3 regions of the Desulfotomaculum sp. 1211_IL3151 genome follow, and region 3 is predicted to be linked to each of the others. Evidence: riboswitches for the same ligand, from Rfam matches in the RefSeq annotation. Region 3 holds a riboswitch; each other region holds the start of a gene.
What was found. Region 3 has a riboswitch for cyclic di-AMP ahead of eam (glutamate 2,3-aminomutase). Riboswitches for the same ligand answer to the same signal wherever they lie in the genome.
Positions count from the first base shown of each region.

Region 1: linked by a shared signal. The riboswitch ahead of V6C11_RS04990 (CAP domain-containing protein) and the one ahead of eam (glutamate 2,3-aminomutase) in region 3 are both predicted to bind cyclic di-AMP.
Region 2: linked by a shared signal. The riboswitch ahead of V6C11_RS15145 (LysM peptidoglycan-binding domain-containing protein) and the one ahead of eam (glutamate 2,3-aminomutase) in region 3 are both predicted to bind cyclic di-AMP.

Region 1 covers NZ_JBAIYV010000025.1:8,706-19,428, reverse strand. The annotation lists gene yabG (sporulation peptidase YabG) at 166-1,077, shown strand; gene V6C11_RS04995 (hypothetical protein) at 1,145-2,152, shown strand; cyclic di-AMP (ydaO/yuaA leader) riboswitch at 2,345-2,470, shown strand; gene V6C11_RS04990 (CAP domain-containing protein) at 2,476-3,480, shown strand; gene V6C11_RS04985 (DUF3794 and LysM peptidoglycan-binding domain-containing protein) at 3,675-5,384, shown strand; gene V6C11_RS04980 (DUF3794 domain-containing protein) at 5,420-6,553, shown strand; gene V6C11_RS04975 (hypothetical protein) at 6,728-7,399, shown strand; gene V6C11_RS04970 (YbaB/EbfC family nucleoid-associated protein) at 7,414-7,716, shown strand; gene V6C11_RS04965 (YbaB/EbfC family nucleoid-associated protein) at 7,730-8,029, shown strand; gene V6C11_RS04960 (hypothetical protein) at 8,215-8,415, shown strand; gene V6C11_RS04955 (hypothetical protein) at 8,531-9,079, shown strand; gene V6C11_RS04950 (S8 family peptidase) at 9,109-10,215, shown strand; gene V6C11_RS04945 (heavy-metal-associated domain-containing protein) at 10,325-10,576, shown strand.
Region 2 covers NZ_JBAIYV010000051.1:183,036-193,758, reverse strand. The annotation lists gene gdhA (NADP-specific glutamate dehydrogenase) at 1-141, opposite strand, end outside; gene V6C11_RS15180 (ANTAR domain-containing response regulator) at 495-1,070, shown strand; gene V6C11_RS15175 (FMN-binding glutamate synthase family protein) at 1,321-2,898, shown strand; gene glnA (type I glutamate--ammonia ligase) at 3,170-4,504, shown strand; gene V6C11_RS15165 (DUF2508 family protein) at 4,532-4,840, opposite strand; gene V6C11_RS15160 (hypothetical protein) at 5,020-5,157, shown strand; gene V6C11_RS15155 (hypothetical protein) at 5,312-5,821, shown strand; gene V6C11_RS15150 (endonuclease/exonuclease/phosphatase family protein) at 5,837-6,562, shown strand; gene V6C11_RS15145 (LysM peptidoglycan-binding domain-containing protein) at 6,604-7,407, opposite strand; cyclic di-AMP (ydaO/yuaA leader) riboswitch at 7,414-7,564, opposite strand; gene V6C11_RS15140 (L-lactate dehydrogenase) at 7,785-8,732, shown strand; tRNA gene V6C11_RS15135 (tRNA-Arg) at 8,951-9,025, shown strand; gene V6C11_RS15130 (hypothetical protein) at 9,326-10,006, shown strand; gene V6C11_RS18735 (4Fe-4S dicluster domain-containing protein) at 10,010-10,249, shown strand; gene V6C11_RS15125 (HAMP domain-containing sensor histidine kinase) at 10,609-10,723, shown strand, end outside.
Region 3 covers NZ_JBAIYV010000058.1:33,809-44,531, forward strand. The annotation lists gene V6C11_RS16120 (response regulator) at 1-592, opposite strand, end outside; tRNA gene V6C11_RS16125 (tRNA-Glu) at 794-869, shown strand; tRNA gene V6C11_RS16130 (tRNA-Tyr) at 875-960, shown strand; tRNA gene V6C11_RS16135 (tRNA-Gln) at 965-1,039, shown strand; gene V6C11_RS16140 (hypothetical protein) at 1,131-1,289, opposite strand; tRNA gene V6C11_RS16145 (tRNA-Leu) at 1,743-1,829, shown strand; gene V6C11_RS16150 (GNAT family N-acetyltransferase) at 1,954-2,397, shown strand; gene V6C11_RS16155 (nucleotidyltransferase domain-containing protein) at 2,550-2,831, shown strand; gene V6C11_RS16160 (VanW family protein) at 2,997-3,815, shown strand; gene V6C11_RS16165 (MerR family transcriptional regulator) at 3,839-4,012, opposite strand; tRNA gene V6C11_RS16170 (tRNA-Leu) at 4,440-4,526, shown strand; gene V6C11_RS16175 (hypothetical protein) at 4,730-5,062, opposite strand; gene V6C11_RS16180 (hypothetical protein) at 5,173-5,388, opposite strand; gene V6C11_RS16185 (hypothetical protein) at 5,758-6,843, opposite strand; gene V6C11_RS16190 (hypothetical protein) at 6,919-7,119, opposite strand; gene eam (glutamate 2,3-aminomutase) at 7,225-8,493, opposite strand; cyclic di-AMP (ydaO/yuaA leader) riboswitch at 8,500-8,636, opposite strand; gene V6C11_RS16200 (GntR family transcriptional regulator) at 8,744-9,355, opposite strand; gene hydG ([FeFe] hydrogenase H-cluster radical SAM maturase HydG) at 9,554-10,723, opposite strand, start outside.

The DNA.
Region 1 (10,723 bases), on a different contig from region 3:
TCCCAGGGACTGGTATTGGCCCTGGGAAATGGGTTTTTGTGCAGGCCCATCGAAGGGTCGTAAATCCGTGACATGCATTAACAAAGACCCCACAGTTAGCGGCTGGTAGATGTGTAACAACCCTATTACCCCCAACATAAGATGATGTAGAAAGGGGGTAAGGCCGTGCCAAAGATTAAAGAAGGTGATATTGTTGCCCGTAAATCCTATGGCAATGATATTTTCTTTAAGGTTAACAGCGTTTACCAGGGGCAAGATGGTAAAGATTACGCAGTCCTTAAGGGATTGGATATACGACTGTTTGCTAGTTCGTTAGTAGATGACTTAATTAAAGTAGATGTAAAAGACATTTCCAAATATTGGACCCAGACCTTAAGGAAAAACGAAGAAGTTATGGGACGGGTTATGAAAAGGCGCATGGATGAACGAAAAGATCGACTTAAAAGATGTGCCGATGGAATATGTATGACCCGCACTGCTCAACCAGAAAAAGGAGACGACAGTGACATTGAGGGTTTTGATGTGCCCGGTACAGTACTCCACCTGGACGGAGATAAGGATTATTTAGACTTATGTATGACCACCTATCGTAACCTTTCTATACCAGCCTTCGGGTATGCTATTGATGAAGAGGAGCAACCCAAAAGGGTGCTGGCTCTTCTTGAAAAACATTACCCAGATATTTTAGTACTTACCGGGCATGACGGCATTAAAAAGGGTGCCAAGGATTTAAGCAATGTAAATAATTACCACAACTCAAAATACTTTGTCGAAGCAGTTAAAATTGCCCGTACCTTTGAAAAAAGTCGGGATGATTTAGTGATATTTGCCGGTGCCTGCCAGTCTTGCTATGAGGTAGTATTAAGTGCCGGTGCCAATTTTGCAAGTTCCCCCAAAAGGGTATTAATTCATGCCTATGATCCTGTGTTTGTGGTTGAAAAAATAGCCTATACTTCCATTCAAGATCCCATTGCCTTAAGGGAAATTATTAAAAGTACCATTACCGGTTTTGAAGGTATTGGTGGTGTGGAAACCAGAGGAAAACATCGCTTAGGTATACCCAGAACGGAATATTAAAACCATAGTACCCCTTCCTAAAGTCCAGCATATGATGATCTAGGACATTTTAGGAGGGATTTCCTTTATGTTAAATTTTTTGAAAACTGTGGAGAAAGCCAAATGGCGTTTGCTTGGAATTAAAAATGTTGTAGGCGTAGGTGTCGGCTATAAACATGTGGGCATGCAAAGAACCGAGCAAAAGGCAATTATCATCTTTGTCTCCAAAAAGGAACGTTCTGAAAGCTTAAGCAGGGAGGAACAGGTACCCTTTAGGATTAATGGTTTAGAAACAGATGTTGTGGAAGTTGGTGAAATTCGTTTTTTGTCTGATGATAGAAAAAAACATGTCAGACCCGCCCAACCCGGATTTAGTTTGGGACACTATCGGGTAACGGCTGGCACCTTTGGGGCAATGGTACGCGATCGTACCACGGGAGAGCCACTTATTCTTTCAAATAACCACATTTTAGCCAATGCCACCGATGGGAAAGACGGTCGGTCTGCCCCAGGAGACCTTATATTGCAGCCAGGTGAGTATGATGGCGGCACCAAGGACGACCGCATTGCAATACTATTAAGGTATATTCCTATCCAAAAGGGAGAGGCCCCTGCTACCTGCCCCATAGCCAACGGGGCAGCAAGGATTGCCAACATGCTGGTTCATACGATTAGACCCAATTATGATTTGAAATTCTTTAAAAGGGAAGGGGCAGTAAACCATGTGGATTGTGCTGTTGCCCGGCCCCTCAAGCCCGAGCTGATTACCGATGAGATACTTGGTATTGGTAAAGTGCAGGGGATTGTAGAGGCAAAACCCGGCATGAGGGTCGTTAAAAGTGGTAGAACAACGGGCATTACCTCCGGAGTAGTTACTGCCATAGGCACCACCATGCAAGTAAAAATGGATGACAATAGTAATGCGTATTTCTCCAATCAGGTAATTTGTGATATGAAATCCCAGGGTGGAGATAGTGGTTCCTTAGTCCTTACAGAGGGCAATAGGGCAGTTGGCTTACTGTTTGCCGGATCCGATAGGGTGACCGTTTTCAATCATATTCAAGTGGTCTTGGATAAACTAAACGTAGAGTTCTAGGAAAGAAAGCCCCGTGACGATAAGAGCGGGGCTTTTGTTCCGTGTAAAAATATGGTATACGCACGGGAGAGTGTGTTATTTTACATAAAATTGTTTGTGCACCTGTTTTAACCAACTAAATAAATTATTAACAGCTATTACGGGTTTTGTCAATTTAGGTTAATTTATGTATATTTAGGACAGGCAAAGCGCCAGTTACAGATGCCGAATCCCTTTAGTGGGTACGGAGGAACCGTTTATGGGGTGAATCCTTTTAAAGGTAGGGATTTCCTTGCCCGAACCCGTCAGCTAACTCCGGAGGCAAAAAGGAAAGGAGAAAAGAAATGCAGTATCGTTTGAAGAAAGTTCCTATGTTCCTGGCTACCTTGTTCCTATTAACCATGATGATGTCCGTTATGACGGCGCAGTCAGCTATGGCGGCTACCGATGATAGCCAAGAGATGGTTAGACTGGTTAATGAAGCCCGCGCCAAAGGTGGTCTGGCAACGCTGATGGCGGATCAAGAGCTGTCCGGGCAAGCTGCCAAGAATTTGGCATATTATCAAAGAACCGGTCAAATTCCCAGTTCCGCAATGCTGTTAACGATTGCCAAAAACGGTGGTTATAGCACCCTTGGACAAACCACTGTACGCGGCAATGATGTGGCATCGATGGTCCAAAAGCAACTTCAATACTATGGCAGCAGTTCGATCCTAAATAGTAAATACAATCGAATTGGTTTGGCCTTTGCGGATACCAGCTCTGGTAAGCTTTGTATTCAACTATTAGCATATAAACCCATTACAGAGCCTATTCAGCAACCGGAACAGCCAGCACCGGCACCAAAACCGGAGCCAAAACCAGAGCCAAAACCAGAGCCGCAACCGGCACCACAACCTGAACCAAAGCCGGCTCCCCAACCAGAGCCAACACCTGTGCCCCAGGAGCCTACTACCTTTATGAATGAAGCTCAAACGAAGGTAGTGGATTTGGTTAATGCTGAAAGAGCAAAAAATGGTCTAAAGCCTGTGGTTGCCAAAGAGGATTTAACCAAAGCTGCACAGGTAAAGGCGCAGGATATGTATCAGAGCAGATATTTCTCTCACACATCTCCCAATTATGGCTCCCCCTTTGATATGATGCGTAAATTTGGTATCAGCTACAAAGCAGCAGGGGAAAATATTGCCATGGGTCAAAAAACTCCTGAGCAGGTCGTGAAGGATTGGATGAACAGCCCCGGTCACCGGGCGAACATCTTAAATGCCAATTACAATGAAATTGGTGTAGGCGTATATCAAAGTTATACTGGCTCTGGCTACATCTGGGTTCAGCAATTTGCTCGGCGCTAAGGGTCATAAAATAGCCAATTAATTGGACAACTTAAATAACTTGTACAACAGACAATTCCATAAAATGTAAACGGGAGAAAAAATTTCCTCCCGTTTTTTTGCTTTTTCTTAAGGATTGACCACAATTTCAGCACATTTCTACAGCCAATCCAATATATATATTAAGGAGATATCTTGAAAGGAGGCTAAGATTGATGGTTATGAGGAAAAGTCCCAAGCCAAAATTCCGGCAGATAAATAACCAACCGGCTAATCAGATCGTCGGGACAGAACAAATTAGGGTAAAACAGCTTGTTGGCGAAAACACAGAACAAACCATAATTCGAGACAGCTTTACGCTACCCTCAGGTACACCCGATATGGAAGAGATTCTTTCCATTGACACAATCGTTAAGTTAAGGAAAGTTGAAGTAATCCCTAATAAGGTGATTGTAGAGGGAACCTTGCGGGTGCAAGTGATGTATTCGGCTTTCAAAAAAGATCAGTCTGTGCATAGCTTTACCGAAGAATTTGATTTTACAGATTTTGTTGAAGTAGAGGGTGCCCGGCCAGGCATGGATGTTGAAATCGACTTTGAGGTCGAGGATATTAACATAAAACTGGCCCGGGATTGCGACTACGATGTTGCTGCTGTACTTCAAATAACCGTTAGGGTAACTGAAGATCGGGAGGTCAACGCCTTAACAGAATGTCCCCAGGGTTATAACTGTGAAACAGAAAGAATGAACCTGCAGCAAGTGGTGGGAAGCAATACCAAGCAGATCCTAATTGATGATGAGTTTGAACTGCCCGATGAAAGGGATCTCATTATTAGTGATGTTATCCGCTGCATGTGTGATGTGGAGATAACCAATACCAGAATTATTAGGAACAAGATCCTCTTTGATGGCGAAGTGGATATGGAATGTCTATATCGAGCAGATAGAAAGAAAGATCACGGCAAACATGATCACGGCAAACATGAACATGGACATAAGCACGGGCATGGTTTTGAACAAGATAAAAAGTATTATAAGGACCATGTTCACTCCTTTGAAAGGACCTTTAAATTCAGTAACTTTATTGAGGTTGAAGGTGCTGAACAGGGTATGGAAGTCTACATGGATGCCATGGTGGAATCTTGTAAGATGGACCTTGCCGATATAAACGGCTGTAAGTTCTCTCCCATGATTGTAATAAAAGTAAGAGCACGTGTGGTGGAAGACAGAGAAGTAGATGTAATTACTGCGATTGAAGGTGCAGATGTAGAAACCGCCAGACTGGATATGGAAAGCTTGGTTGCGGAGGAATGCAAGCAGGTTATCGTTCGGGACTCCAAGGAACCTCCCTATGGTAAGCCTGATATTGACAAAGTAAGGGAAATTTCCGTCGGGGATGTCACCATTAAGGACATCGATATTATTCATGATAAGGTATTAATTAAGGGCACCGTAGAGTTTGAAGTTCTTTATACAGCAATGAAAGCGGATAAATCCTTGCATATGCTGCATCGAAAAGTCACCTTTAAGACCTTTATTGATGTACCTGGGGCACGTCCTGGTAACAGAGCAGACGTAAATGTCGAAGTTGAATGGGCCAATGCAAAACTGGATGAAGACTGTGAAATCCTTGTTGAAGCAGTACTAAAAGTGTGTGTCAAAATTACAGAAACAGTGGAACAAGATGTGGTGATAGGTTTTACTCCCAGGCCGACTGTGGCACCCACGACCGAACCGCCAACCACACCCTGTGTTCCCGGCACAGTCTTTAACTATACAATTGCCAGAGGAGATACCTTAGCTAAATTGGCCCAGCGTTATGGAACTACTGTGCAGGCCATTCAAGCAGCGAACCCACAACTGACAAATCCCAATGTCCTTACTGTGGGCGAGGTTATTAGGATTCCTTGCGAAGCCAAGGGTTAAATATAAAATTTTATTAAATATAAGGAGGTAGTAAAATGCCTAACGGTTTTACCGGTTGCGTCTTAGTTAAACTGCCAATTGTTATAGCGGATGTCACAGATTCTATAACAGTAGATAATACTCTTTGCCTTGATGAATTGGCTAAAAAGATTGACCATATTGATGTGGTGGTAAGGGATTTAGAGGCAGATCCAGTTTACGGTGGGATCATTCAGCCCCGTGACATGGAGAACTTCCGTCAAAACGTAATTCCCCCCAGCAAATTTCCTGGCTATATGAATAATTTCTGCCACAGCCCCAAGGCCACGGTGCATGCCTTTGAAAAGGAGTGCGGCCCGAGGGAATTAAGGAGTATCACGGTTCACGGTACGATTCACAAGCAAGTTTACTATGTCAATCGGGAGGACGATGTTCGTCATGTTGGTGAGGATGTACCATTTACCAAGACGGTAAAACTTAACCCACCGCTGCCGATTATGAATCCCAGCAATATTGACATTGATTTTAAGGATGTAAATGTTGACGTTGCCTTTAATATGCCACGTCCGACCAGGGTTAATCAAACAGCTACGGTTAGCTTTATTCTGAAAATTACCGAAGATCAACAAATCTTCATCCAAACCTGTCTGCCTGATCAGGATTTAGTAGGTCAGCAAGTACTGGCAAACACCGGCTTTGAAGCTTTCTCTGGTTGTATCCTAGATGTATGGCAAACTTCCAACGTAGCACCAGGTGAACCAGGCAGAAATGGTAACGGTTCATTCTCTGTTGGTTTAGGAGGTCCTGCCACATCTGACTGTATCAATCCAACGGCTGAAACAGCTTCCTTAGTACAGAGTATTCCCAATGAAGTGATTCGTCCCGGCTTACGGTATGAATTCTGCTTCTACATCCAAGATGTTGTACCCAATGGCATCATCGAAAACTATAGGGTCGATGCTAAAATTGCCTTCTACAATGAAGCAGGTCAAGAAATCAATTCTTCCCAGGTTACTACCTTCCAGGAGACTGAAATTAATGGAACCTGGACCAGGAAATGTGTTACCTCCAATGCTGCGCCGGAAGGTGCTGTGTCCGGTAACGTATCCATCGTATTTACCAGGGAACCAGGAGACACCGGATCCTTTGTCAGAATCGACGATGCTACTTTAACCATTCGTGGTGCTTAGATACTACATTGCAGAAGCCGCCCAACCCTTGGGCGGCTTACCTGTTTATACCAGGGTGTGATTGTTGCTTAGGAAGTCACTTCTTTATTTTTGGCTCATATATTATAATGGTAGTTTTTGTTTGGCTCGGCATGGATAGGAATGCCATTGATTTTTTACAAAGGGGGGGGAAGTTTGAATAATGAAATGAGTGATGTGGCAAGTAGCCCTGCATTTAAGACGGCCACAGAAACACTTTGCCATGGGTTAGAAGATTCGATGTTTAAACTGCTTAATTTTCAAGCCCAGCAAGGGGCAAATGAGAACAGTACCATGATTATGTTGGCCTTGATGAACCTACTGGGTATTGTTAACTGCATGAATAAGATTTTGCCCGAAGGACAAAGGGTGAAGGGTACCGGGGAGTTGGCAAATCAAATTGCCGGCGCCTTGGGCGGTATGCCGGCAAATTCTCAGGGGGAAGCTGCACCCCCGGGGGGAATTGATCCAGGTATGATTGCGGCCCTAGCGGGTATGTTAGGGGGCCCTGGCAGAACAGATGAGGGTGGCGAGGCTAACGGTAGACCGGGGCTAGACCCGGCTATGTTGGCAACCCTGGCGGGCATGTTAGGTGGCTTTGGCGGGGGTGGCAATAACCCAGCCGCCCTAATGGGAATGTTGGCCAATATGTTAGGACCCAAAAAACCCTTGGAAAAAAAACCGGAGCAGGGAGTCAAAGTCAAACCAGAAAAGGCTGAGGACAAACCAAATCAAACAAAGGAGGGTCAGAGGAAAGAGACTGGCCCGAACCCAAGGGGCATGTTAAAGTGGGATTCCCGCTTTGGTTCCCCATCGTCTTCATTCTAGGGAGGTGGTTTTAGTTGTTTGGAAACTTAGGTGGTATGCTTTCCCAAGTCCAGAATATGCAGGACGGTTTAAAGCAAATACAAGTTGAAGCAATGGTAGGGGAAGGCGATGTTACTGTTGTCATGAATGGCAGTCAACAGTTAATTAGTGTTAAAATTTCGCCTGAAATCATGAAAGAAAATGTCACTAAGTTAGAGGACCTGGTAGTAGAAGGAATTAAATTAGCTCAACAGGACAGCAGAAATAAGGTTCAGGAAGAAGTGGCTAAAATGACCGGTCTTAATATAGGAAACTTTATCAATATGTTTAAAGGGTAGCGGAGGTGAGTATGTGTTTGGTAATATGACCAAGGTTTTTGGCCAACTGCAAAATTTACAACAACTGCTTAAAGATATGACAGTGGAAGGAACGGCTGGGGATGGTTTAGTAAAGGTAATAATTAATGGCCAACAAAGTATTCTTGCTGTACGGTTTGACCCAGATCGCATTTCATCTGTAGAACCGGAGGTTCTCGGACAAATGCTAACGGAGGCCTATAACCAAGCACAAAACGAAAGTAAAGAAAAGGCCAAGGAAGAGGTTACCAAAGCCACAGGATTAAATCTGTCTAGTTTACCTGGACTATTTTAAGCAGACAAAAAAAGCAATAAGATATTATATTATCAAAAAAGGGTGCCTTAGGGCTACCCTTTTTTACTTTGCAATGCAAAATTTGTATCTAAACTCTGTAACACAAAGTCTCCCTTTCTCATAATTTAATGTAAGGACGGTCCCGGGATATCGTTCAAAGATTTTAACATAAGGAGGAATATTGGATGTCCAACGTATTAGAAGGCATTAAGGAAAAGGTAAGTGGAGGTTATGGTGGAAATCTAGGTCTTTGCTGCTGCCTGCTCCTGGCTCTGTTCATTATTGGCATCGCACTCGTATTTTGCGGCATTTTGCCCTACCACTTGCTTGGTCTCTACCTGTTTCTGGCTCTGGCTATCTTCTGTTGCTGCTTTTGCTGGTGCTAAACTACCAAATCAAAAGTTTTGTATCCTTTATGAGGGAAGGGGCTACATCCTCGTGTAGCCCTTTTCCACCCAGCATAAAGGTACCGTAAGGGAGTATATAAAGGAGTTGATCACAGTGGGAGAAAGATCCAGCAACCGGCTCACTAATAACCTAGAGGAACTGGTTTCTAGAATGGAAAATATTCATTTCCAGAGGAGCAGTGAACTGGACCAGGTTTCCGGTGTGCTGGGAAACATGGATAAACTGGTCGGTATTCTCTCTAGGGTTGAATTGCAACGACAGGCTGAACAACAGCTAAATGATCAGTTGGATAAATTGAGCCAGGTTTTGGAACGTTTATCAGACCAACCAGTGGTTACTAAAAGAGAAGTGCCGGTGGAGGATACCGTAAAAAAGATTATTAAAGGTGTTAAAGTTACAGGCAAAGTAATGGATATTGTTGCTGGCAGCCTTGGGGTGATGTTGGATTCCATCGTAACAACCGTAAAAACACCAGAACGTCAAAATGCTACTAGATCTACCAAGGATCAGGTGGATTTGGTCAGTGTTTTAGCACCATTGGGGGGTCTGCTGCAAGGCTTGCTAGGCACTGAACAGGCGGAGAGCAATGCAGACAACAGACTCAACAAACAAAACAAACCAGAAGAGAAGAAAGAAGAGTAAGGGGTGTGGTGTTAAGAGGGGATGAGGTTATGGGTGGTAAAACAAGCCGAGTAAGAATCATCTTATTCAGAGACCGCCTCCACCGGGGGAAATTAACCCAGCCCCATATGGGTTTAATAAATTGGATGGGAGCACAGAATGTTCGTACTCTGCCGACTGTGAATGGTCTGATTTGTACATTACCATCAGAAGTTACGGATCAAGAAATTCTCTCCACCGGTGGAGTGGTGGCGGTAGAAGAAAATTTTAAAATTAGTTTAGTACCATGGGCACCTATAAATTTTAAAGGATTTTCAGAGCAAGTGATTCCCTGGGGCGTTCATTATATTGGGTCCGATGTATGCTGGCAGGAGACCAGAGGGCAAGGGGTTAAGGTTGCCGTCATCGATAGTGGGATTGATACGAACCATCCGAACCTCAGAAAAAATCTCCGAGGGGGCATCAATCTTATTTCTCCCGGTTCATCCTTCGATGATGATAATGGCCATGGTACGCATGTGGCTGGTACCATAGCAGCATCAAACATAGGGAAAGGTATTCTCGGCGTAGCACCAGAGGCAGAAATATATGCAGTGAAAGTGCTGGATCAGTTGGGTGACGGTACCATACTGAATGCTATTAATGCCATTGACTGGTGTATCAAGAATCATATTCATATTGCCAATATGAGTTTTGGTACGGATAAGTACAGCCGGGCATTGGAGGAAGCGGCGCGGGAAGCCCGTAGACGGGGTCTTTTAATTGTGGCGGCGGCTGGTAATGATGGGGGTCCTGGTACGGTTGATTATCCGGCGGCATTTAAGGACACCATTAGTGTTGCTGCCATGGACACGAAGGGTAAATTAGCTGATTTTAGCAGCAGTGGACCGGAAGTAGATTTGCTTGCCCCGGGCAGCAACATTTTATCAACGTATCGTTGGGGCACCTATGTAAGACTAAGCGGTAGTTCCATGGCCGCAGCTCATGTGACCGGGTCTATGGCTCTGCTAAAGGCGAAATACCCTAAGGATAATATCCAAATGATTGCCCAACGATTATTGGCTGGGGCCAAGGGGCTTAAAGGAAAGGGCAGTAAAACTACCGGTGCTGGTGTTGTAAGGGTTGATGTTTCAATAAATTATTACCCGGGGGCATAAAAAGTGCAAAAGGTTAAATTGTCGCCCCCGGTCCGGTGTAAATGCTGGCGGGGGTTGACTTTTTGAATAATGGCCCGATTTTCAGCAAAAAATAGGAATAAGTCAGGAGGTGACAGCATTGACCGGGCCAAATATTCGTGATCACCAGAATACTAGTAAAACCTTTAAAATCGGAGGCTTACAAGGTGGCCAGCATGATAAACAGGAGATTGAGACCTATCTATCTCAGATTGATGGCGTGGATCAAGTTAAGGTAAACCTGGAGGAGGGTTCCGTAACCGTCGATTTTGATCCTGGGGTAATTCATACAGATTATTTGCGAGGAACCCTAAGGTCCTTAGGGCATGATATTTTAGTGTAATTTTAACCCCCTGGGGGTATATTAATAACTGAAGCAGGCGACTTGCCTGCTTCAGTTATACTATCCGAAAGTATCCGATTTTAAGGATGATAGTATAAGAGAAGCGAAGGCTCGTGCCAAGCTTTTCTAATTAATATCCGACCCGGA
Region 2 (10,723 bases), on a different contig from region 3:
TGCCAATGCAGGGACAAGGGATTCAAGAATTTCCTTTACAGCCTGGTGAAACTCACTTTCGTTGGGATTCCTTCTTTGCACGGACTCATAAACCTCTTTTACGTAGGCTTGTGCTACTTGGACACTCTGTGGTGTAGTCATTTTCTACCGCTCCTTCTTTATTTATCGTTTTATGGCCTAAACAAATAGCATCGGTAAATGGTTTTTTCTTACATGACTATAATATAATTAATAATCCTTCAAAACAATATTTAACAGGAAATAATACAATATGATAACCATATTCCTTTAAAGATATTTTACCTTAGGGACAAAAAGAGACCCTGTCCGATCATGAAAATACGTTATTATTTAGATTTTCCTTAGTTATTTTGACAATTGCTTTTCGCGTTGGACATCCTTATACTTGATATGAGTCTACCAATAAAAGGATAGACATATCCATAGAATAAATAGTATCTTTATTCAAACGTCATGAAAATTGGGGTGTAAATATGTTTGGTAGGCGAGTTCTGCTGGCAGACCCGGACCCGGATTTTCGAAAAAGTCTTAAAAACACACTTCAACAGCATGGATACTTGGTGGTTGCGGAGACCGAAGATGGCCAAGGTACGCTACAGGCTGCCTTTCAGCATCAACCAGATATTGTACTAATGGAGGGGGAAATTCCAGGCAGTAGGGGATTGGAAATTGCCAGAACCATAGTTGAACATCATCTGGCCCCAGTGGTATTAATTACTTCCCAGACTCATCGGGAATTGTTGGAAGAGGCAAAGGTATCTTCTATCCTAGGTTTTTTAATTAAACCCATTGAGATTTTGAGTTTAATCCCTACATTGGAGATGGCTCTGGCAACCTTTAAGCGATTGGTTCGGATGGAGGAAGAAAACAAAAAGCTAAAGAAGAAGCTCGAGGAACAACGTTTGGTTGAACAGGCTAAAGGGCTGCTCATAGAGAAAAAGGGCTTTAATGAACAGAAAGCCCATCGCTATATGCAAAAGCTAAGTATGGATCGGTGTTGTTCATTGGCAAAGGTGGCCCAATTGATTATTGCTTCACTGACAAAATAAGCGTAGAGGTGTACCTTCTAAGTATACAATATATCAAGAGGCCCCTTATTGACTAAAGTACATCGTTATAGGTATAGTAAAGATACCAAGTAAATAACCAAAGGGGCAAAGGCGTCCCAACTGGACCTTTTAAAGTAAGGGTCTGGTTGGGGCGTTTTTGTTTTTTAAGCCACGATTTTCTTCACCGACTTTGGTGTTGGAAGGTAGGTATTTAAACGCACAAACGAATCATTTTTAGGAGGTAATGTAAATGACTTATAGTAAAGGCACAAATGCCAGTTCGGCTACCCTAACCAAACTACGTACCCCAGATAGCTACTGTCCCTTTAGCGGTATGTGCAGCACTTGTTTAGATGGCTGCCCTGGTTTCTGCGAGATTGGTAAATCTGCCATACGTGGCAAGGAAAGTCTTTACCCCCAACCCTTCGGCAAGGTAACTTCTGCATCCCAAAAGGATTATCCGGTGGACTACTCCCATTTTAACATTATGGGTACGGCTGTGGGTGCTAAAGGAATTGAAGCAGATTCAAATAAGGCTATTTTCCCCGCTGTTAATTTGGAAACATATCTAGGTGCCAACAAAGACCTGAAACTTACGACACCCATCGTGGTTGCTGCCATGGGTTCTACCAATATTGCTTCGGATAACTGGGATCATCTGGCTGCTGGTTGTGCTATTTCCGGTGCAGGTATTGCCATCGGTGAGAATGTTTGCGCAATGGATCCCAATGTGGAGATTAAAAATGGCCGGGTGTTTCACTCTCCCAATTTAGCTAGAAGAATTAAGGATTTCCAAGAGTGGTCCCAAGGTACCGGTTTCATTGCTGTTCAGGCCAATGTTGAGGATACCATGCTTGGTGTACAGGAATATGCTTTGGAAAAACTGGGGGTAGAAGCAGTTGAGATCAAGTGGGGCCAAGGTGCTAAGGATATTGGCGGGGAAGTTAAGCTAAATAGTCTGGAACGTGCCCTGCAATTAAAGAGCCGGGGCTACATTGTATTGCCTAACCCCGAGGACCCAAAGGTACAGGAAGCTTATCAAGCCGGTGCCTTCAAAGAGTTTGAGCGTCACTCCCGCATTGGTATGGTTAGCGAAGAGGACTTTGTTAAGCGAGTAGAAGACCTGCGTGCTGCTGGTGCAAAGTACGTATTCTTAAAAACCGGTGCCTACCGTCCTGCTGACTTAGCCCGGGCTGTAAAATTTGCATCCATCGCTAAAATTGATCTGCTGACGGTGGATGGTGCCGGTGGTGGTACTGGTATGAGTCCCTGGCGGATGATGAACGAATGGGGTTTACCCACTGTTTACATTCAGTCTTTGCTAACGAAGTACTGTGATAAACTGGCTGACAAGGGCGAATACGTGCCCCCCATTGCAATTGCGGGCGGCTTAACGCTGGAAGATCACATGTTTAAAGGCCTGGCCATGAGTGCTCCCTTTGTTAAGGCTATTGCCATGGCACGTTCTCCACTGACCGCTGCTATGGTTGGTAAGAATATTGGTGAAATGCTAAAAACCGGCAAAGTTCCCAATGAATATAAGAAATACGGTGAAACCCTAGAGCAAATATTCATTAACGCTGCTGTATTGAAAGAGAAGTTGGGTGATCGCTACAAGGATCTACCGGTAGGTGCTATCGGCGTATACTCCTACTTCGAACGCTTATCTCAGGGTCTGCGCCAGTTTATGTGCGGTGCACGTAAATTTGCATTAGAATACATTACCCGGGATGATTTGGTGGCGATAACTCCGGAGGCAGCTCAGGTAAGCGGCATCAAGTACATTATGGATGCCGATGCTGCTGAAGTGGAAAGTATTCTTGGTTAATTATGCAGGAGGGCATGGAAGCTTCTTTTGTCTAGGCCTTTCTACTAATTAGTTTAGGCAGCAGAGTTTTTCCAGAAGCATAATGTCCTATATTTAGGGGTAGATATTTCTAAGATTTTCATATATAATTTAAATAATTGAAAAGCACATTGTGCATATGATTTGGCAATGAGGCCTACAATGGGTAATAATTATTTCTTACCTATCTGTAGGCTTTTTTTATTATAAAGTATACTTATCCTTGTAAGGATATGGAGAAAGGTGTGTTAGTGTGGCAAAATTGACGAACGATGACGTCAGACAATTATGCAAAGACTTAAATGTAAAATTTATTCGCCTGCAATTTACGGATATCTTTGGTGTATTGAAAAACGTAGCCATTACCGTAGAGCAATTGGATAAAGCCCTGGCTGGAGAGTTAATGTTCGATGGGTCTTCCATTGAAGGATTTGTCCGTATTGAAGAATCAGATATGTATCTTCGTCCGGACCCCAGTTCCTTTGTTGTTTTCCCTTGGAAACCAAGAGATGGTGCAGTGGCACGTTTAATTTGTGATATCTACAATCCTAACGGTACACCCTTTATCGGTGATCCACGCTATGCCTTGCGGCGGGCCATTGCCGAGGCAGAGGCCATGGGCTATTCCATGAACGTAGGTCCAGAGGCAGAATTCTTCCTTTTTCACGTCGATAGTGAGGGGCGTCCCACAACCAAAACGCATGATCGGGCTGGTTATTTTGATATGACACCCATTGACTTGGGAGAGGATGCCCGCCGTGATATGGTTCTTACCCTGGAACAAATGGGATTTGAGATTGAAGCATCTCATCACGAGGTTGCGCCTGGCCAGCATGAGATTGATTTTAAATATTCCGATGCTTTGGATGTAGCAGATAAAATTGTAACCTTTAAGTTGGCTGTACGAACGGTGGCCCAACGTCACGGACTTCATGCCACCTTTATGCCGAAGCCAGTTTTTGGCATGGCCGGCTCAGGTATGCACTTGAACCAATCCCTGATCTTCAAGGATGGTGAGAATGCTTTCTATGATCCAGCAATGCCGAATGGTATGAGTGAAATTAGCATGAGTTATATCGCCGGGTTGATGAGTCACATCGATGCCATCACAGCTATTATTAACCCCACCATTAACTCTTACAAGCGTTTGGTTTCCGGTTACGAGGCTCCGGTTTATGTGGCCTGGTCTGCTCAAAACCGCAGTCCATTAATCCGTATTCCGGCTAAGCGGGGGATGTCTACCCGTATTGAATTACGCAGTCCGGACCCATCCTGTAACCCCTATTTGGCTTTGGCTGTCTGCCTGAGGGCTGGTTTGGATGGTATTAAAAAAGGGATGGTGCCGCCGCCACCCTGTGATCGAAATATTTATGAAATGACTTCGGCTGAGCGGCAGGAATTGGGTATTACCCATTTGCCGAATAGTCTTTATGAAGCAGTCCAGGCCTTATCAGCAGATGAAGTTGTTAAAGATGCACTGGGTTCCCATATCTATGAACGTTATCTGGAAGCGAAAACCATCGAATGGGATCGTTATAGAATGCAAGTAAGTCCTTGGGAATTGGAAGAATACTTGACTAAATTCTAATCTCCATAAAAACAACCCCTGCAACAGCTAGCTATGGCTACCTGTTGCAGGGGTTAATTGTTTTGTATCCCAAATGTGGTAGTGTTCATTTCTAGCCTTTTGCAACAGGGCCATATATTTTCTTTCACAGGCGGTGGTCTGGAGAATAGCCGCCTCGAGCATATCCCGATCAGCCCATTCCATTTGATTCTGGGCAATTAGCCAGGCTTTTTTTGCCAGCTCAATTTGCACTTCTAAGGAGTTTTCGTCTAACTTTTTGGGAAAAATCGTTTTTTTAAGCTTACCCCAGGAAAAATCCCTTATTAGGCAAAGAAAGATTTCCTTGTCTACTTTCATAAAAGTACCTCCTTGTCCACTTTGTTAATGTGTATTAGTAAGGAGGAAGAAGTAGTACAAGAAGTAAAATAGATTTAAAATCAAATGAATTGTTTTACAATTGCAACTTAGACCGAAAGGCTTGCTTCTAAAAATTGTGATTGTTATAATTTTCTCAAGAGAACATAGGAGGTGTTAGTATGGCAAAAGTAATAGCCAAAATGAAAATTATCAATGGCAAAATGCAACTAACCCGTATCGGTGAGGGTGAAAAGAAAATTAAGATGGGTTGCTGCTACAAATTGTATGCGGCCTTTAGAAAAGTAAATGGTGCATAGCTAAGGGTGTAAAGTTGGAAAACGTTTTCCAACTTTTTTATTTTATGACACGGGTTATTGCCATCAGACAAAAAGTAGCATACGGATACCTAAACGCATAGCATATTTCAACGAGACAAATGAGAATGAGAACCCGTTATTATGGGGGAGGGCTATGGGTGGAGCTATTATTTATCCCGAAATTATAGGTACTTTGGCAGATAGCATTTTTTTAGTGGTACCTGCCATTAAAAAAGAAATGGCACAGTATGCCGAGCGCAGAGCAATGGGGGAAGAGGTAGAGTATCACCTCGAATGGAATTTGATCATTAACAAGACCCTGGAAATATGCCTAATAACAATGGATATCGTTTGGGATGATGAAAACATGACAGTGATCGGCTTTACTTCTAAATCCTGGGAGCAGTTGGCGCAATTTATGCTTTATCGAAACCTAATATTGCTTCCGGATCGAGGCTTAATTGGGGATGATAAACAATTAATAAGTCCCCTGGCTGCCCAAGAAGGCTTTTTATTAAAAGGGCTGGATAAAGGACTGAAAAATTTGGCCAATAAAGCAGCCAATATACCCCCAGACCTCAATGTGCGGGGAATGATGTCTTATTTAAGTAATATGCTAAACTTTAATCGAAAGGTTATTGAATATGGACATTATCTTAGCTAATGGGGGTGGTGAAAATTGTTTCCTATCCGGGTAGTTAGCTATAATATCCGTCATGCCCAGGGAATAAATGGAGCAGTTGATATTCACCAAATTGCTAAGTCCCTGGCATATACTGGAGGTAAGTTGATTGGCTTACAAGAAGTAGATAAACATATGCCGCGCAGCCATTTTGTTCATCAAGCAAAAACACTTGGGCAGCTGCTATACAAAAATTGGGTTTACGGGCCCAACTTGAACTGGGGGGTTGCCCAGTTCGGTAATGCAATTCTATCTCATTGGCCGGTGCTTCTGTACAGGCAGTATATGCTTCCCAGTAAGGGAGAAAAAAGGGGTTTACTCGAGGCAATCATTCTATTAAAACATAGAAAGATTAGCTTTTTTTGTACCCACTTAGGGTTAAAGCGTGAGGAGAGAATGGATCAAGTAAGGGATATATTGGGAATTATTGGTAAATGTTCTTATCCCTGTATTCTAGTGGGGGATTTTAATAATGGTCCTACATCTGAGGAGTACCGATTACTTACCACGATTCTTAAAGATGCAACCGATATGGGTGAACCCTATAAAACTTACCCTGCGCAACAGCCACAAGAGCAAATCGATTATATTTTTGTATCTTCTGAATGGAATACCCTATCTGCAACTACCTATCACACACTGGCTTCCGATCATTTGCCCATAGAAGCAACCTTACGATTGATGGAGAATGTAGAAATCGATAAGGATATTCAGTTTTTATAGAAATAAGCAAGCACTGGCATTCATGCCAGTGCTTATGTTATTTATTTTGCCTTTGCATAAACCATTTTGCCATAATTAGCGGCTACAGGCAGGGAGAGAAGAAATGAGTTGGTGGAACCTTTATCAAAGAAATATAGTGCCCCGTTGGTAGGATCATTACCATCTAATGCTGCCTGGGCAGCTTTAATTGCATTGGCTGTGGCAGGTTTATTGATCCAACCGTTTCTGACAGGAGAAAACTGGTTTTGGGCATAGATTACGTCGCGAATATTATTGGGGAAAATGGAACTTTGTACCCGGTTAATAACAACCGCTGCTACACTAATCTGGGCTTCCATCGGTTCTCCTCCTGCTTCAGCAGTGACCAGACGTGCCAGCAAATCGAAATCTTCATCATCATAGGGAATAACCGGTCTTTGGGCACTGCGGCTTACGGTAGCAGCCACTGGAGCGGCGGTATTCCTCACACTTGCCCCTGGAATTATAAGTTGTTTGCCAGGATGAATGGTAGAACTAGTGAGCCCATTGACCTGCATGATAGTATTTAACCCAACACCAAACTTCTGGGCGATGGCATAGAGACTATCACCAGACTTCACCGTATAGCTTATCTCCGTAGGTTTAGCCTCTGGTATTGTAAGAACATGCCCAGGGTCAAGAACATCACTGGTAAGACCATTGGCGGTCTTGATCTGAGTAATACTAACACCAACTTTTTGACTAATTAAATAAAGTGAGTCACCAGGTACCACTGTATATTGAGCGGCTAAAGCTGTTGATGGCATGAGGATAGCAAAAAGACACAAGGATACGATGACCCGTTTAAGGCGGTGCAAAAAACGCATATGTACTTTTACCCTCCTTGGGGCCTCCGAGGTTAGTTGACGGGTTCGGGTTGAGGGCACCCTACCGCATTTTAAACACCTCCATAAAATTGCGGATTCACCCCATAAATTTTGATCCCCCGTACTCCGGTAAACGGAGATTCGGCCTAGTTATTTTAGTTACAAACCATTGTACATGTTTTCCAGATTTACGTCTATCCACAATATTTGGAAAATACATGAGACATAGGTATTTAATAACTGGAAATACTAAATGAACCATCCGGCGTCAGTCATCCGCCATCGGCTTTATGAGCCGTGTTTTGGTGTATATTTTGCCTCCGTTGTATGAGCTGGGGTGATGATGGTTAATTTGAAAATTAATCGAGGGGTGAACAATGGTGAAATTAAGAAAGGGAGCCAAGATAGCTATTATAGGAGCGGGGTTTGTTGGGTCAACTGCAGCCTTTGCGATTATGTCCAGTGGTTTGGCCAGTGACCTTGTTTTGGTTGATGTTAGTCACGCAAAGGCAGAAGGGGAGGCGATGGATCTAGGGGATGCCGCAGCCTTTATTAAACCCATTAATGTATATGCAGGCTCCTTTGAGGATTGTAAGGATTCTAATATTATTGTCTTTACAGCCGGAGCCAATCAAAAACCCGGTGAGACACGGTTAGATTTGGTCAACAAGAACGTTAGTATTTTAAAAGATAGTTTACCGCAGTTGTTAAAATATTGTCCGAATGCCATTTATTTAATTGTTGCTAATCCAGTGGATGTTTTAACCTATGCCGCCTTAAAGATATCGAACCTACCTGCAAACCAAGTATTTGGTTCAGGAACAATTTTGGATACCTCAAGATTTAGAGCAGAAGTGGCTGATTATTGTAATGTGGACCCTCGTAATGTTCATGCTTATATAATTGGTGAGCATGGTGACTCTGAAGTACCTATCTGGAGTACAGCAGATGTGGCAGGGATCCCCCTAGAGCAATTTTCTAAATTACGAGGTTTGGAGCCCATCTGTAGAAATGAAATTGCCAATCGGGTGCGCACGGCAGCCTATGAGATTATTCAGCGTAAGGAGGCAACCTATTATGCCATAGCTGTTTCTATAAAAAGAATTTGTGAAGCCGTCTTAAGGGATGAAGATTCTATCTTGACCGTGTCCGGTATGATCAATGATTTCTACGGAATACAAGATTGCTGTTTCAGTTTGCCTACAATTGTCAATGGCTCTGGACGAGACAAGGTACTCCCTATAAGTATGACGGAGGAAGAAGAAACTGCCCTAAGAAATTCAGCACATATACTAAAAGAGGCCATTAAACAGGCAGGTTTTTGATTTTTCCGCATACTGGTTGCTAGATGAGACATTATTTAGCCGTCAGCCATGGGCATTAGCTCATGGCTAATGGTCAATCGTATTTTCAAACTTGGCAATTAACTCAGGGTCTTGAACTATTCAAGAGGCTGTGATATCATTTAAAAGTTGTTGCTATCAACATTTATCCACTTGCAAAAAAACAAATTATTGTTATAATAAAAAAGCACAATTATTTTGCGCCTGTAGCTCAGGGGATAGAGCGCCGGCCTCCGGAGCCGGAAGCGCAGGTTCGATTCCTGCCAGGCGCACCATATCTGACACATCAAGAAACTCGCAAAGCCTTAGAATACAAGGTCTTGCGAGTTTTCTATGTTTTACGGGTAAGGCGAAGGCATTCAGACGAAGACAAAAAATTTCTTAGACAGCTAAATACCTTAATTCTAGTTGTTTCTGCTGATTTTTTAGAGAGGCAAATATGTTTGAACCCATGATTGCTTAGGAATTATTATTATTAGTTTTACTCTTATTTATAAAAAATTTATAATTTGATTAAGATAAGTTTATTTTTGTCCTTTAGAATAACCTCATCCAGAAAAAAGGAGGGTGTTCAGATGAACAAAATTAAACTTATGTATAGTATCGCAAAAACCATGAAAGAAAAGGATCATTTCAATGGTTCTCTCCAGGTCGAATGCATAAAGGATCAGGCAAAGTTATTCCAAATGACGAACGAGTTTTCCAAAAACCTGTCCAGTGGTATGGTTAAAGCCAGGATTAAGACGGAAATGGACTACGCAGGAAAAAGCTTCAAGCATGAGAGCAGCAATGAATTTAGCCATGGGCAGAATCCTCACCGACATGAAGGCTTTTTTAAAGACAGGCACGCTCGTTTCCACCATGGATGCTGCGGGCACTTTGGGTTGAAAGATTTTTTTTCTAAACTGACATTGGCTTTGGATCTGCTGGAAAGAATTAAGGTTGAAGAACAACCGGATAATACCACTAGGATGACGTTAGAATTGGATGAACTGCCTAAAGAGTTACAAGCACTAAAACATTCATTTAGGAAAGAACACCGTCAAGGGCAAGAGTACCACAGGCACCACCATGAGCACTGCTTGATGAAAGAATTACACGCACTGGAAAATCCCAACCTGGCCCTACTTGCCACAATTAACAAAAAGAATGAGCTGGAATGTATTGATTTAAAGCTAAGTGGCAAACAGGCAGGCGGTTTAGAAGAAAATCACACGCTTAACATCCATGCCAAGCTGATCTTTAGCAATAAATAACCGATGAACCATCTGATTAGCCAATTCCTGCAGCAGCCTAGGAAAAGAATTCTAAAAACCAAGCACATCACGATAAACATAAAAAAGTGCCAGGCATGTTATCAATGTGTTGCAGTGTGTCCCAATGATGTGCTTGCTAAAATGAATTTGCTTTGTCATCGGCATGTCCGCTTGGATAAACCGCAAAACTGTACCGGGTGCCTGGCTTGTAAAAAAGCATGCACCCACCAAGCCATAACGTAGCTTAAATAAAAGAATTAGACATAGGAACCATGCTAAAACTCCCGTGTCTAATTCAATTTTCTTGTTTTTTGGTATTTTAAAAATGTTGCAGGTGAATTATGAACAGGTATAAAAGATTTAACCATCATGAATATCATAGGCTCAGGCATGAATTTTACAAACGCTACCGCAATCACGGCCACTGGCACAGGGATTTTGACCGGTCACACCGGGCTCTAAAACTCCTGCGCCCAATTTTTTTACTCCTGATCATCCTATTGATTTACCTAATGTTTAGATTCCCTGTTAGCAAAGTCCTCACATTTTTATTTGGCTTATTTATCCTCAGTCAAATTGTTCATTTAATTTGGATAACACATTTGGAAAAGAGAATTTTCATTCCCATTTCCCGACTGCATAATGGTGTTAAAGAAATTGCTAAAGGAAACTATCATGTTAAGATCGATCATACAACCTTTAATGAAATCGGTTTCT
Region 3 (10,723 bases):
AAGCTGCAGCGGCAGGATTTATTTCGATAATTTTCATATCGTAATCTACCACAAAGACACACTCCATCATGCTATCGAAAATAGTTTTAAATTTATTTTTCTCATTGGTTAATCTTCGATTAATTGCCTGTAATTCTGTTAACCTAGAATCAGGGCCTTCCCCCACCCACTCACTGCAAAAACCAATTTCAAAACGGTCAAAGAAAGTATTCAATGCCTCTGAGGCCTGGGTTTGCTCCGAAATTGTCAAGTTACCTTCCTTAAGCATGTCTAAGTAGGATCGACGATAATATTTAAATAACCCCAAAAACATTTTTAAAGTAATACCCCTGGCCCTGTGAAGTTTAGCACTTTCAATGCCAAAGCTGGTCACTGGGTCCTCACCTAGTTTTTCTTCGGCATGGATCGGATCGCCCTTATAATTCTTTAGGTAATAAGACAAAGCATGAATTATTTCATGCACTGAAAGACGCCAGTCTCCTCGGCGTGTGGAACTGTATCTGGTGAACCCACCTGTTTTGGAATAATCAATTAAACGGTGGATAATTTCATCTTCCTTACGTGTGAGTAATTCAACCAGTTTCTCTCTCACGCCACTACCTCCCATAGTTTTTGATCAAATATTTAAAAGCATATCAAATTAATCTTTATTTTACTTAACTTTAATCTTACAAAACTATTAACTTTTTACAGAAGAAAATAAAAATAGTATTTGGTTAAAAATGTTTAAAAACAACTTGCTTGCTACAATATGTTTTGTTATAATAAACATCGTTGTGGGACAATAAAATATGGCCCCTTGGTCAAGTGGTCTAAGACACCGCCCTTTCACGGCGGTAACACGGGTTCGAATCCCGTAGGGGTCACCATTTATGGAGGGGTTCCCGAGTGGCCAAAGGGAGCAGACTGTAAATCTGCCGGCGATCGCCTTCGAAGGTTCGAATCCTTCTCCCTCCACCACTACTGGGGCGTCGCCAAGCGGTAAGGCACCGGACTTTGACTCCGGCATTCGTTGGTTCGAATCCAGCCGCCCCAGCCAGATGCAATAAAAAAGCTAAGACCTGCATGTAAGGTGCGTCGGTCTTAGCTTTTTTTATTGTCGGCTGATTAAACATGAATCAAGCCTACTTTTAAGTTGAAGGCCTATTGACCCCGGTTAGCCTTTGTCTTTTTTTCATGGCGTTTACTCCTGTATCCCAGGTATCATGATAGCCTCCTGTTTTACCCACCAAGGCCGACTCTCCCGTGGTCCCAGAATTTTTAACGAAACCTCTAATCTTTTTAGCCATCTACACCCCTCCTTTGCGTCTATTTATTTTCTCCTGAAACACCGTTCTTTACCATCATTATTACAGATCTTTTGAAAAACGAGTTCAGCTTAACCTGCACGCTCTGGAATCATAAGCTTTTAATGATGATCGTTTCATGCCGCTGGTCGGCACCACCAGAACAATGATCATATTTAGAAGGCTATTTTTAGGCTAGAGCACAAATAAGCCAAGCCTTTTTAATAAAATTTTACTGTATAGCCAAAATTTTATTATTTTTTGACATATAAATGTCAGCTGTGTTTCATTCTTTTTCTACAAAATATGACATAATAATATTACACTTGAAGATTACTCTCTAATCCCGGTAAAAAGACCGGGTATTTTTTTGTCTATAAATAACGAATACACTTGAACGAACTGAAATTCTTTGTTATAATCACTATTGCACTGGTGCCCCAGCTAACTAAATATGCGGTCGTGGCGGAATTGGCAGACGCGTAAGATTCAGGTTCTTATGCCCGTCAGGGTGTGGAGGTTCAAGTCCTCTCGACCGCACCAAAAAGACATAACATTTCCGCCAAGGAGATGTTATGTCTTTTTTTATGTAATCAAATGCGGTATTATAGATTCAAGGCTTATTCAGTAAACAGATAAACGGGAATTTGACAAGGAGCCATAAAATATGAAACTGATTGAAGTTAACGAATTAAATCCTGTCCTAATAGAGCAACTACTTGAAGTTTGGGATCAATCAGTTAGAGAAACACATTTATTTTTATCTGATTCAGAGGTTAAAAATATAGCGAAGTATATTCCACAGGCTTTGAACTCGATAGCTCATTTGATTGTTGCAGTCAATAATGAAAAGAAACCTGTTGCATTTATGGGAATTGAAGAAAGAAAATTGGAAATGCTTTTTATTTCCCCCCAATATAGAGGAAAGGGATTGGGAAAACAACTTTTACATTATGGTATGGAAAACTATTCTATAAACGAATTAGGTGTGAACGAACAAAATCCGCAAGCAAAAAGCTTCTATGAACACATGGGATTTCAGGTTTATAAAAGAACGAACACAGACGGGCAAGGAAATCCTTATCCGATTTTGTATATGCGATTAGTTTAACAAATTCTAATTTGTCGGTCGGGCTATAAGTTGCTGTTATTCGAAAAACCTTTTTTCCACCATCTTTACAAGGTTATTGGGCTAAAACAGATACAGAAATGTGTCTGTTTTAGCCTAATTGTTTATAGTAACGAAGGTATGGTGAGTTATGTATGGATGAAATCAGAGCTGTATTGGATAAAGTGGTAACCGCTTTGACCGAGATTTCAGGGATTGAGGCTGTTGTGCTTGGCGTCTCGCGTACAAGGGGTACACATTCCCAGACATCGGATATTGACATTGGTATCTATTACGATCATGCCGCATTCGACCTTGTATCTTTGAACAAGGCGGCACGAATTTTGGGTGATGAACATAGGCGAAATATGGTGGTTCCTCCCGGTGCATGGGGGAAATGGGTGCATGGCGGCGGTTCGCTGACGCTCGCAGCATGAAATTTTATTTGCAACGTAACTCCACTTTCCGTTAAGGGAAGGTATGCCTTCTTTTCGTGTGCAAGACGTGGTACAATGGGCAACGAGCACAGGGTATGGCTGTAGCCTATTGCAAAACGGAAATTGACTTAGCTAGCATTATTATATAATGCGTGAGGTGGCGCAATGCAAAAGCCAATCGAAAAACCGAAAAATAGAACCTCTGCCAGGTTAATGCTGGGCAGCGCTTATTATACGTTCAAAAGATATGTTTTTTGGATATTGGGCGGTATTCAATTTGCGCATATAGATAAAACTCTGTTAGAATACGAACACTTTTGTCACTCTACTCCGTTATTAAGAAAACTAAAGGATGTGGATATGTACCTGCAATATAATAAGATTACAAATTTGAAGATTGCTGTACCCAAAGTGAATCACGTAACAATACATCCGGGAGAAACCTTTTCATACTGGAAACGGATAGGCAGACCGACAAAGCGCAAAGGATACCTAAAAGGCATGGTCCTGCAAAATGGCACTTTCAAGGCCGGAATTGGCGGCGGTTTATGCCAATTGTCCAACCTGATATACTGGATGACGCTTCATACTCCACTGACAATAACGGAGCGTCACCGTCATGGCTACGACGTTTTCCCAGACTCAAACAGGACACAGCCGTTTGGGAGCGGGGCAACCTGTTTTTACAATTACGGTGACTTGATGATAAAGAACAATACAGACCAATCTTTTCAACTTTGCATAGAAATTACAGAAAATGAATTAAAAGGAACTTGGCGGTCAAACGCACCACCTGAATATAAATATAAAGTATACGAAAAAAAACATATTATTCAATCCGAGTATTGGGGTGGCTATACAAGACATAATCTGATCTTTCGAAAAAAATATGACTGGAACAATGTCTTGATAGATGATGAATTTGTGACTGAGAACCACGCTATTATGATGTACGCACCGCTGCTGCAAGACTCCACATTATAATTACAATACACAGTATGATAAATTTACCTTAGCTCCGTCCTCTCGAACCGGAATATAACAAAATCACCAATGTCATTTTTGCTATAATCCCTATATCCGTTATTTAAAACGGACGGAGAAATCAATTCTTGCAAAGTATAATACTCTATTGCTTTTTTAGTTAAGCCTGTTGTTTTGCTAACTTGATTTATTAACATATTTATCACCCCAATAAAATCTTAAGCCAATACCCAAGGTAATAGTCAAGCATTTTTTGAAGAAAATATAAATTCGCCTTATCAGCGCAAATTTCATCAAACACTCCTAAAGCGCAGAACTTATTGTTCACTGCATATTTATGTAAATACTGCTTTCAACTGCCTATAAACTCTTGATTTTACGGGGTTTTTTGAAAAAATGCTGTATCGCCACTCGTACCATTTAAACCAGGTACGAATACCTGGTTATTTTTTATGTCTGAAATATTTTACTAGCACAATCATCTGTTTTTCTACTAGAAGCACACAGCTAATAGCTAAATGGCTAAAAACACAAAATAATACTTTATTTCGCTATTGCATGTCCATTTGAAGTGATGTATAATAACTTTTGTCGGTAGGACATGTAATTCAATCCTATAAACATGCGGTCGTGGCGGAATTGGCAGACGCGTAAGATTCAGGTTCTTATGCCCGTCAGGGTGTGGAGGTTCAAGTCCTCTCGACCGCACCATTTAAACCAGGCACATATTGCCTGGTTTTTTTATACCTGAAACACGAAGGAAGGAGTGACCACAGGTCACCCCTACAACTTAACCGACCCAAAAGAAATACCTCTAAGCCCAAAAGCTGACGGCAGATAGCTGACAGCTTTTGGGCTTAGGGCATGTTTCAGGTTAGTAAGGGCCAATACTAACGGCCAATAGCAAAGCGGGCTTATATATCAACCCGCTTTTCCCCTGAACGAATTTTAGAATTAATAACCTCTACTAAAAACATGGTAGAAAACACATGATATAGTTCCCCAACCACGCCCTCAACAGAACCTTCCCTATTGGCGAGCTTCCCCTGTAAGACTATTTCAAAGCCATATTGTTGCTCATTGCTTTGAATAAACTGGCGAATGATGCTTTCTCTGATTTCACTATCAGCAATCTCCAACCAATCATCATAGGGGTTTGGTTCTTTTTCTGTGAATTGCTCCATTAGCTGTAAAAAACTCTCCCGGAATTTTTCAAAGGTTGGTTTTTCAATACTGCCAATTTTCATTGTAGCACTCCCTTAGCTATGAATTCTGCTTTAATTATAGATTTTTTATCAGTCCGGATCAATTCCCATTAAAAGATATAAAAAAACCCGGCTTTGCCGGGTAAGACCTTCTACCATTTATTGATTTCCGGACATTTCATTTTTAATAGATTGAATGAAAAGGGGCTATAATACTTTTCCTGGTTGGTACAGGTAGGGTTCTCACATACAAGTACCGGGATGCTCTCGGCGTAACAAGCTTTTAGGTCTTGTTTTACATCAACATTTTGAAGTTTCTCTACTAGATTTTGGCCGCAGTTAGGACAGGTTTTAATAAATTGTGTCATACGGTATCCCTCCTTAAAAATATGTAGGTAACCGTTCTTACCTAATTAATTATCTAATTAGGTAAGAATTACTTTTTGTCACTTTAATTATACTCCTAATAAATTGATTTATCAATAAATATTATATCACATTTAATAAATATGATGCACTAAATAAGACCCCCTGCCATTGACAGGGAGCCCTGAAAAGGCAACCCCATACCTTTTCCCGGGTGTCGGTTTTTCCAGTGGTTTTGTTGACACCTTTACCCGTTAACCTTTCCGCGCCTCCCACAAGCGACGGGTGGGAATTTTCTTTATCATTCCCCTAAATAATATCTACATGCATTAAAAGCCCAAGGCTCAAGAACCCAAGAGTTTTAAGCTGATTTACTTCAGTGTCTGCGTAAAGGCACCAATATCGGGGTAAAAATCAACATCTTTAACCCTAAAAATACTCTTATGTTTATCTAACAATGTTTCCAATTGATATCCTTCTGCCTTATCCACAATTGTTACCTTTTTAAGTTCTTTGTTATCCACCATAGCCTTGCGAAACATCCAATTGGATCGAAAATCGGTTGTGGGAAAAGAATAGCCAATAACAACAATTTCCGATGCAAACCCCAGTGCCCTGCGGGCTTGGTGCCATAACTCCGGAATAAAAGGGATCGATTGGTAGTTTTTCATTAAGGTGGGTGGAATAATGACTCTACTAAGTTTGTTGCAGCAATGTTGGGAGGTGCACTGAATCATATTGGCTATACCATTTATTACCACACTGTGTCCTCCCCCATCACTATGTTCATAGGCATAGAGCTGACCACACTGGGGACAGTACAACCAATTTAAAGAACCATGAAGTTTAAGTAATTTTACCTTGGCACAATTAGCCGGCCCCGAGTCATTCTGATGCTTAGAGTGAAGGGGCATTATTGATCCACTTAAATATCGGCAAGAAATACCGTAACCATCTTGGATGCACCACATTTTCCTTTGTAAGTTTGCCCTAAGTAAAGCGTAATCCATTAGTAATTCATAGTTAAAAGATATAATCGTATCTCCGGGATTTAAGGAGGCCGCTATTTTGCTATGGTAGGGACAAAGATCCCCGTATAAAATTTTATCAAAGGTCAGTGCCATTAGCAGCAGATACTCCTCATAGGCCTTTAAAAGTCTTTCCCGTCCTGGTTGGTCCTCTTCCATTTCAATATTTAATAAAGTTAATACTTCTTCCATATCCAGGTTGGAATTACTTACCTCATTCCTAGAAACACCCCATAATCTCTCAATAAACTGAAATATATGATTATAAGTCATATCTTCATCTTCATAGTACCTCTCTCTGATTTGATGAATATTAATAACCCGCATGGCCTTTTGAAAGAAATTTTTAGCCACCGGGCTTGTTTCACCAAGATATGAGCCTCTGTATGCTGCTCCTGCACCGGCCCCCAACACATATACTCTGGTCACCGGATTCCCCCTATCTACTATCGGCTAACCCTAGTATGGCGCATTGGCAAAAAAAAATAACCCGGTAGCGGGCTATTAATTAAACAAAATCCTGAATACTTGTCCCATAAAATATAAGCCCGAAAAACAAATTACCGCCAGGCCAAATCTCTTGACAAAAATTGAGTCATCCCCCTCTAACCACTGACGGGTACCTTCATATAGATCGGCTTCCGTTTCTTCACATACCAGTTGATGCGTTATAGAAAAATCCATCACCATCTCCGCACTTTTCATCATGACTCCTCCCGAACATTTGTTTTTATTATTTTATTACCAAACCTATGTTCGTGTCAAGGGTAAAAAATAAACCTGTCATACTATTATGACAGGTCTAAAAACTTAGTGTTTACCAGTAACATTATAGGAAATAACCCTCTTTTCCCAGGTTCGCATGACTACCTGCTCATCCTTATTCTCTAGAATATACTGTGGCAATATGGGTGTTTTCCCATAGCCATTGGGTGCATTAATAATATAAGTGGGAACAGCAAGTCCAGATGTATAGCCTCTCAGTTGTTCCATAATAGCAATACCATCATCAACACCAGTGATAAAATGCCTGGTTCCCTTTACTGCCTTAGCATGAAAAATATAGTAGGGCCGAACACGGATGGTCAATAGACTCTGGTTTAATCTCTTCATGACATCTGGTTGATTATTAATGTCTTTTAATAAAACAGCCTGATTACCAAGGACTACGCCTGCCTTAACCAACATATCGCAGGCCTTTTTTGCCTCAGGTGTAACTTCCAAGGGACTATTAAACTGTGTATTGATATAAAGCGGTGGGTGGCTTTCTAAAATACTGCAAAGTTCCGGTGTAATTCTTTGGGGCATTGTGACAGGTGTTCTGGTACCGATTCGTTTTATTTCCACATGGGGAATATTATCTAATTCCGTGAGCAGCCAATCAATTTGTTTATCTGATAATAACAAGGCATCGCCGCCTGTTATTAAGACATCCCTTATTTCAGTGTTCTCTCTGATATACTGCAGTGCTCCTTGCAGCACCTGTTTTGATTTGTGAACATCAATTTCGCCAATATTTCTACGCCTTTGGCAATGTCGACAATACATCGCACATTGGTTCGTAACATTAATAATAAGACGATCCGGGTATCTTCTGGTCACCCCCGGCACAGGTGAAGTATATTCTTCTCCCATAGGGTCTTCAACGCCATAGCGATCCAAAATTTCTTCTACACAGGGGACAGCCTGCAGCCATACAGGGCCGCCATGCCCACTGGCCATTGCCAGGGCCATATAATAGGGAGAAACAGCCCAACGGTATTGACGCCCAACCTTTTCGATTGCTTCTTTTTCATCAGTTGTAAGATCAACCAGTTGACTTAGAACCTTAACATCTTTAATTCGCTTGGCCATTTGCCAACGCCAATCCTGCCATTGTTTCTCATCCGCCTGAAAAAAATTCAGAATATTCTTTTTAGCAAGGTTATACTGCTCCTGAATTTCAAAACCATTACGTATGTTAACCTTGTTCTCCAGGTAACCACTAATGTTTGATTTTAACTCCTTGGCCCTTTTAAGTGCTATTTTTCTTTTAGTTTGTTCCGACCGAAAATCTTCTGAAATTAAATGTACAGACATAAAAAAACCCCCTTTCTTTATAGCTTACGAAGTTAGCTGAAGGGTTCGGGTCGAAAGGTTAAAACCCTACTGAATATAATCAGATTCACCCCAAAAATCGGGTCCTCCGCTCCTGTATGAACAGGATTCAGCTCCTACAAACATTTATCTAGTTTTTGTAAGTTGTCACAACTCATTTTACCATGTAAGTTGCCTGTATGTAAATAAAAAAGAAAGGCATTCCGAAGGGAATTACCTTTCAAATTTCCTTTTAAACCCTTATTAAACCTTCATTGTCAGAAGCATTTAGGTGTCCATACACGGTTATAATATCCCCGGCCAAAATACGACTATCTGGAGCAGGGTCAACAATATCCCCTTGCCCTTTGCGAACAATCGCCAATACTTTACTTTCATTGAGCCTGCTTTGGGCCAATGTTTTTCCGACCAGAATGGAATCGGGTAAGACCTTCCAATCTTCAATTTTATTTAAACGGCTTTCCAAATGGTAGGTGTGTTGTAATAAGTCTTCTAAAAGTCTTGAAATTTCACCATTTACACGGTCTCTTTCCTTTAATAGTTCATGTAATTTTTCATGGATACCAGTCAAAACCATCCGCTGATCAAAATCATCCAAGTATTTTTGAGCCGCTGAAACAGACTTAACCACCACACCAATACCAGGAACCACATCAACGATGCCCACCTCTTGTAAGAGGGTTAGTGCTCGTCTGATGGTTTCCGGTGAAACACTATATTTTCCTGCCAAAGTGGATCGGCCAAATATTTTTTGCCCTTCCTGATATTCTCCCCGGACAATTCGTTCGGCTATATCTGCAGCAATGGTAACATACCTTGCCAGATGTAGGTCATGATTTACCACAATAAGCTCCTCCATAATATATTATACTAGCTACATATTATAACCCCGTATCCAAAAAAGCAAAAGGCTTTTTAGAAAAACTTGGCACACTTGCCCCTGGTCAGGCAGGAAAATAGGGAAAGTCCCGGCTTAATAAAAAAAACAGGAACTGCACCGTAAAACACAGTCCCTGTGGAATTATATTTTGTTAATTAAATCTTAGAAATAAAGATCCCGTTCCCCGTCCTCAATTTGTTTTACTCTCGCTTCCGTCAAATTTCTAATCTGATCATTTTTAATTTCTGCTAAATGTTGGCGGATAGTCTCCTCACCAACTGCCCTTGTCTCTGGGGATGCATAGTCAATTAAATATTCTTTAAAGGTAAGAATTGCATTGGGTTGGCAGACGTTTTGAATCTCCCCGCTTTTTGCCAAAGCCATAAAGCGATCACCCGTACGGCCCTTGCGGTAACAGGCTGTGCAATAACTGGGAAGCCAGCCAGATTGACAAACATTGCGCAATACATCATCGGGATGGCGGTGGTCGTCAACATAAAATTGCGGTGATTCTTCTTCGCCACAGCTGCCGCTGGTGCAATTTTGCTTTTCTTGTTCCTTTTTATAACCACCTACCCCGGTACAGGAGCCGGCGGATATTTGAGATACACCGTAGTTCAGCAGCATATCCCTCTGCTCCGGTCGCTCGCGGGTGGATAAAATAAGTCCGGTATAGGGAACAGCCAGACGAACAATAGCAACTATCTTCGCAAATTCCTCGTCCTTAACCAAATACGGGAAGCTTTCGTAGTCGATGCCCTGAGCTGGACGCAGACGGGGCACGGATATGGTGTGAGGCCCTACGCCAAAACGTTCCTCAAGGTGTTGAGCATGCAGCATCAAGCCCATGACCTCAAATTTATAGTCGTATAGGCCAAACAAAGCACCAAAGCCTACATCATCAATGCCCCCTAACATCGCTCGATCATGGGCCGTGGTATGCCAATCGTAATCAGCCTTGGGACCACTGGGGTGCATATTTTTATAGGTTTCCCGATGGTATGTTTCTTGGAAAAGGATATAGGTTCCGATACCTGCTTCCCTTAGCAGCTGATATTCTTCGATGGTGGTGGCAGCTATGTTTACGTTGCAGCGGCGGATACTGCCGTTTTCAAATTTCAAACTGTAAATGGTTTTTAGGCATTCCAAAACATACTCAATGGAGCATTCACCAGGATGCTCTCCTGCTTCCAGGGCCAATCTCTTATGGCCCAGGGATTCTAAAATCTTTACTTCCTCTGCCACTTCCGCTTGGCTTAATTTACGCCGGTTGAATTGATGATCTCTACGATAACCACAATAAACACAGTTGTTGACACAGTGATCACTGAT